Regions from separate parts of the Pseudobacillus badius genome, predicted to be linked through region 1. Evidence: predicted binding sites of a transcription regulator. Region 1 holds the regulator's gene; the other holds the start of a gene.
What was found. Region 1 encodes LexA, which represses DNA repair genes until DNA is damaged. Its sites were predicted from a motif close to CGAACATATGTTCG; they were not measured.
Positions count from the first base shown of each region.

Region 2: a site for LexA is predicted at 1,193-1,206, ahead of uvrB (excinuclease ABC subunit UvrB). Genes of this name have one in related genera too.

Region 1 covers NZ_MWMM01000001.1:515,350-518,757, forward strand. Annotated here, with positions in the region: gene kynU (kynureninase) at 224-1,510, shown strand; gene lexA (transcriptional repressor LexA) at 1,719-2,336, opposite strand; gene yneA (cell division suppressor protein YneA) at 2,496-2,816, shown strand; gene B1A98_RS02495 (YneB family resolvase-like protein) at 2,823-3,408, shown strand, end outside.
Region 2 covers NZ_MWMM01000003.1:136,356-139,763, reverse strand. Annotated here, with positions in the region: gene B1A98_RS06940 (rhodanese-like domain-containing protein) at 1-146, shown strand, start outside; gene B1A98_RS06935 (sulfite exporter TauE/SafE family protein) at 172-957, shown strand; gene uvrB (excinuclease ABC subunit UvrB) at 1,344-3,326, shown strand; gene uvrA (excinuclease ABC subunit UvrA) at 3,334-3,408, shown strand, end outside.

The DNA of each region.
Region 1 (3,408 bases):
GAAATGCTCCTTTTATAAAATGAGCAAGCGACTGCTGGGGGAGCGGCCAACTTACACGCTGGTGAAAGAGAAGGACTCGTGCGATCAAGCGCTAATTCTCTGCAAGGGTATAGCTTAAAGGTTTCTCTATCAACAATGAACGTAAAGTGCTTGTGCGGTATGCGAGGCATCATCACTGAAGCAGAAGCAAAGGGGGATAGACCGGAAAATGGGAGATAAAGACATGGATAATAAGGAGTTGGATGATTCTTATGAATTTGCTTGCCGGCTTGATCAACAAGATAGACTGGCGCGGTTTCGGGAAGAATTTTATATTCCAAAAGGAAAGATTTATCTTGACGGCAATTCGCTGGGTTTGCTGTCTAAACGGTCGGAAGCCTCATTATTGGAGCTTTTGGATTCGTGGAAACAATTTGGGATTGACGGCTGGACAGAAGGAAACCATCCATGGTATCACCTTTCTGAACAGCTAGGGAGAAAGCTGGCGCCATTAGTGGGAGCCTGTCCTGAAGAGGTAATCGTAACCGGGTCTACAACAACGAACCTCCATCAAATGGTCGCAACCTTTTATCAGCCGCAAGGCAATCGAACGAAAATACTGGCGGACGAATTGACCTTTCCTTCCGATATTTATGTGCTGCAAAGCCAGCTAAAGCTGAAAGGCTACAATCCGGACACACACTTAATCCGCGTGAAAAGCCGGGATGGTCGCTTTCTTGATGAAGAGAGGATTATTGAGGCGATGACCGGGGAAGTTGCTTTAGCGGTGTTGCCTAGTGTGCTTTATCGAAGCGGGCAAATTCTTGATATGCGGCGCCTGGCAAAAGCTGCTCATACGCGCGGAGTTTTGATTGGCTTTGACCTTTGCCACTCCGTCGGCGCTATCTTGCATGAGTTAAGTGCGTGGGAAGCAGACTTTGCTGTTTGGTGCAATTACAAGTATTTGAATAGCGGCCCCGGAAGTGTCGGCGCATTATATGTAAATAAGAAGCATATCGGAAGATTTCCCGGCCTTGCAGGATGGTTCAGCTCCGCTAAACATAAGCAATTTGATATGGAACACGTGCTGACACCGGCTGAGGCAGCAGGAGCCTATCAAATCGGCACCCCTCACATATTAAGCGCAGCACCTTTAATTGGATCGCTTCAGATGTTTGAGGAAGCAGGCATGGAAAATCTGCGGAAAAAGTCTTTGGATATGACGCGTTACATGATGAAGCTGATTATGAAAGAGCGGCAGCATATAAGGGTTGAAATTGGCAATCCTTTAGAGGATCACCAGCGCGGCGGGCATATTTATTTAGAGCATAAAGAAGCAGCGCGCATTTGCAGAGCATTGAAGGCGAATGGGGTCATTCCTGATTTTCGAGCCCCCAACGGCATCCGGCTGGCGCCTGTTCCTCTCTACAATACGTATAAAGAAGTATGGGAGGCTGTGCAAATTCTAAGAAGAATCATGGAAGAGGAGCAATACAAGCAGTTTAAAAACGAGCGGGGCGTTATTGCCTAAGAAAAGGCTCTTATAAATCCTTCGGTATGACCGGTTCCTACCAAGAAAGTTCTTTCTCTGGCCGCCACACAGCTGGAGATTTTTTTGTTTTTTCGAATAAATCATATTTACTGAATTTTTTCATAGGATAGAGTAACTGTTTCTCTACTATTCTCTTAAAAAGTAACAACTCCTTTCAGCGGCAGGCTAAAAAGGAGCTGTACAGTCATTAATGAATATCGCGATAGACACCGATTACTTTGCCTAGAATAGTAGCGTTCGGCAAAATGATTGGCTCCATGGATGAATTTTCAGGCTGAAGCCGGATAAAATCTTTTTCCTTAAAGAAGCGCTTGACAGTCGCTTCATCTTCTTCAGTCATGGCTACAACAATTTCGCCGTTTTTGGCTGTTTGCTGCTGCCGGACAACCACATAATCACCATCTAAAATCCCTGCTTCAATCATGCTGTCACCCATAATTTCAAGCATAAACACATGTTCATCAGCCGGAGCCAAGCGTTCAGGCAAAGGGAAATACTCTTCAATGTTTTCGATCGCGGTAATCGGCAAGCCTGCTGTTACTTTTCCGATTAACGGCACATTAACTACCTTTTGGCGCGGCACCGCGTCCTCCATTTCCAGTATTTCAATAGCGCGCGGCTTCGTTGGATCGCGGCGGATCAATCCTTTGCTTTCCAGCCGGGAAAGATGACCGTGGACAGTAGAACTGGATGCAAGCCCGACGGCTTCACCGATTTCCCGAACGGACGGAGGATAGCCTTTTGCTTTGACTTCCAGCTTGATAAAGTCCAAAATATCCTGCTGCCTCTTCGATAATTTTGTCATTTGTCTGCACCTCTTAGATTTGTCTCTTTTCTGTATTATAACATGCTATTTTTCGTGATACAAACATAAGTTCGAATAAAATCTTGACTCAAACAAATGTTCCTATTACAATAAAAATAAATATACGAACGAATATTCGCTTGAAAGGGCTGTGAAGTGATGAAAACATTTGTAAAAAACAATTCTTTTGTTCTCTTATTTATGGCTGTTACAATAATAGCGGGAGCAATGCTGATTTTCAGCGTGAGCGAGGAAGGACTTCCGTATCAAGAAATTACCGTGCAGGAAGGAGACTCGCTTTGGAGCATTGCCAAACAATACAACAATGCCAAAGACATGAAGGAAGAGGATTTCATTATGTGGGTTCAAAAAGAAAATCAGCTGCATTCTGTGAAAATTCTGCCTGGTGATACATTGATTATCCCCGTTGCCTCGCATCCCTCTCACGCGGGCGGGCAAGTCGCATTCAAAGGAGAATGAGTTTAAGTGAAAGCTATTATATATTGCCGCGTAAGTACGAAAAAGGAAGTTCAGGAAACCTCGCTTCAGCGGCAGGAGGAGGAGCTGCTCAGCCTTGCTGCCAAAAAAGGGTACGAGGTGGCAGAGGTTATTAAGGAGCAGGCGAGCGGGTATGATCTGGACAGGCCAGGCATGCTTGATTTACTTGATTTAGCGAAAAGGGAGCCGATTGATGCTGTTCTCATTCAGGATGAAACGAGAATTGGAAGAGGGAACGCTAAAATTGCTTTGCTGCACTGCTTGTTTAAAGAAGGGGTCAAGGTGTTCAGCATCGCCGATGATGGAGAATTGCAGCTGTCTGAATCTGACTCCATGGTTATTCAAATTGTCAGCATGGTAGAGGAGTACCAGCGAAAGATTCATAACTTAAAAATCAAACGAGGCATGAAGCGGGCGGTGGAAAATGGTTTCCGGCCGGAAGAAAATTTGAAAAACCGGGGAAATCCTGCTGGCAGGGAGAGAAAAGAAGTACCTGTAGAAGAGATTGTCCGGCTGCGCCGCAACAATTTAACCTTTGAAGAAATTGCTGCTACATTAAAGGGGTTTGGCTATC
Region 2 (3,408 bases), on a different contig from region 1:
CCCGTTTGAAGGAACTTGATCCCCAGCAAGAGGTTGTGGTGATGTGCCAGAGCGGCATGCGCAGCCAAAAGGCTGCCCGGCTATTAAAGAAGAAAGGCTTTAAGCATATTGCCAACGTAGCCGGCGGCATCGGCGCGTGGAGATAAAAAATAGGAAAGGGGAGAAGAACGAATGGATTGGTCTATTGGCTGGATTGCTGTTATTTTTTTCATTGGATTTATTGGCTCTTTTCTATCCGGAATGGTTGGCATCGGCGGCTCTATTATTAAATACCCGATGCTCTTGTATATTCCGCCCATGCTGGGCTTTGCGGCCTTCAGCGCCCACGAGGTTGCCGGCGTCAGCGCGGTCCAAGTCTTTTTTGCGACAATTGCCGGGGTATGGGCATACCGGAAAAGCGAGTATTTAAATAAGACGTTGATTATTTACATGGGGGCTGCCATTCTTGTCGGAAGTTTTATTGGAGGATTTGGCTCGCAGAAGATGGATGAATCCACTGTTAATGTGATTTATGGAGTGCTTGCTGCACTTGCTGCGGTCATGATGTTTATTCCTAAGAGAAACTTGGACGATCGGCCAATGGAGGAAGTGAAATTTAGTAAATGGCTTGCTGCCTTCTTTGCTTTCGTTGTTGGCATCGGTGCCGGGATTGTCGGAGCTGCCGGAGCATTTTTGCTTGTGCCGATTATGCTCGTTATCTTAAAAATTCCAACGAGAATGACGATTGCCAGCTCGCTCGCTATTACCTTTATTTCCTCGATCGGTTCGACAGCCGGCAAACTCATGACTGGACAAGTGCTGTTTATGCCGGCTGTTATTATGGTAGTGGCCAGCCTTCTTGCTTCGCCGCTTGGCGCCAAAGCAGGACAAAAAATGAATACGAAAATATTGCAGTGGCTGCTTGCTGTCTTAATTGCGGCTACAGCCATTAAAATTTGGGTGGATATTTTAGTATAAAGCAAGCCCTCTCTAATGAATGGAAAGAGTTAGGCTGCCGGCAAATTCGATAAAAATCGAGTTTGCCGGCAGCTTTTTTATTTTGCTGGCGGGCTCAGCTGGTTTCCCTTCCGGTCGCTTCAATCAACAGCCGTGCAATTATTCTCCTAGAGCCGATGAGACCAGCCTTGCTCGTTCTATCAGTTTCTCTGCTATGAACTTAAGGAAGGTGGCCAGCAGGACTTAGAGAGAAACAGGAACATATGTGCGTTTATTAATAGCCAGCCAGGTTTCATTTATGCTAAAATGGGGATTATGATTACTAACAATAGAAAACGGCACAAGCTTTAATAGAAAGCATGTTGATAGAACAGAATAAGCACATTTGCCAGGAGGCAGGGGGTTGAATGGTGAAGAACCAATTTGAAATCGTGTCTAAATACAGCCCGCAAGGCGACCAGCCAAAAGCGATTGCTGAGCTTGTTTCGGGCATAAAGGAAGGAAAGAAGCATCAGACGCTGCTCGGAGCGACAGGGACCGGGAAAACTTTCACGATCTCTAACGTGATTAAAGAAGTAAACAAGCCGACGCTTGTCATTGCCCATAATAAGACGCTTGCGGGCCAGCTGTACAGTGAATTTAAAGAGTTTTTTCCGAATAACGCTGTTGAATATTTTGTCAGCTACTACGATTATTATCAGCCGGAGGCTTATGTGCCGCAGACGGATACATTTATTGAAAAAGACGCAAGCATCAACGATGAGATTGACAAGCTGCGCCACTCGGCTACTTCTTCTTTGTTTGAGCGCAACGATGTCATCATTATTGCCAGTGTATCGTGTATTTACGGTTTGGGCTCGCCGGAGGAATATCGTGACCTCGTGATTTCTTTGCGCGCCGGGATGGAGATTGAACGGAATCAATTGCTGCGCAAGCTCGTGGACGTCCAATACGAGCGCAATGATATTGACTTTAAGCGGGGGACTTTTCGCGTGCGCGGAGATGTAGTGGAAATCTTTCCTGCCTCCCGTGACGAGCATTGCATTCGAGTGGAGTTTTTCGGAGATGAGATTGACCGGATCCGCGAAGTCGATGCGCTGACTGGCGAAATTATTGGCGACCGTGAACATGTCGCTATTTTTCCAGCTTCCCACTTCGTTACAAGAGAAGAAAAAATGAGAATCGCGATTGGCAACATTGAGCAAGAATTGGAAGAGCAGCTCGCTGTTTTGCGTGCGGAAAATAAATTGCTTGAGGCCCAGCGGCTTGAGCAGCGGACGCGTTATGATTTAGAGATGATGAGGGAAATGGGATTTTGCTCAGGCATTGAGAATTATTCCCGCCATTTAACCTTGCGCCCGCCTGGCTCCACACCGTATACACTGCTTGATTACTTTCCAGAAGATTTTCTTATTGTAGTGGATGAATCACATGTGACGCTTCCGCAAATCCGGGGAATGTTTAACGGTGACCAGGCGCGCAAGCAAGTGCTTGTCGATCATGGCTTCCGCCTTCCATCGGCCAAGGATAACCGGCCGCTGAAGTTTGAAGAATTTGAAGAGCATGTGCGTCAAATTGTCTATGTATCCGCCACGCCAGGGCCATATGAGATCGAGCATACTCCGCAAATGACCGAACAAATCATCCGGCCGACCGGCCTGCTTGATCCAACGGTCGACGTTCGCCCGATTGAAGGCCAGATTGATGACCTGATAAGTGAAATTAATGAGCGGACGGCTCGGAATGAACGCGTGCTTGTAACAACGCTAACGAAGAAAATGTCTGAAGACTTAACGGATTATTTAAAGGAGATCGGTGTCAAAGTCCAATATCTTCATTCGGAAATAAAGACGCTGGAACGAATAGAAATTATCCGGGATCTGCGTCTTGGAAAATTCGATGTGCTGGTAGGCATCAACTTGTTGAGAGAGGGGCTCGATATTCCTGAAGTCTCACTTGTGACCATATTGGATGCTGATAAGGAAGGGTTTCTCCGCTCGGAACGCTCGCTGATCCAGACGATGGGACGGGCTGCCCGCAATGCCGGCGGCCATGTGATTATGTATGCCGACAAAATCACTGATTCTATGGCCAAGGCGATAGAAGAAACGAAGCGGCGCCGTGAGATTCAACAGGCGTACAATGAAAAACACGGCGTTACGCCAAAAACCATTCAGAAAGATATTCGTGATGTGATCCGGGCCACGCATGCAGCGGAAGAAGCAGAAAGCTATGAAACGGCCGCTTCCAAGAAGAAACTAGCTCCGCAAGAACGGAATCGCCTGATTGCCAGCTTAGAAAATGAAATGAAGGCAGCAGCCAAAGCGCTCGACTTTGAATTGGCCGCCCAGCTGCGTGATGCATTGTTAGAGTTGAAATCGGAAGGATGACTTGGATATGGGAATAGATAAAATTACAGTAAAAGGAGCCAGGGCACATAATTTAAAAAACATTGATATTACGATCCCCCGT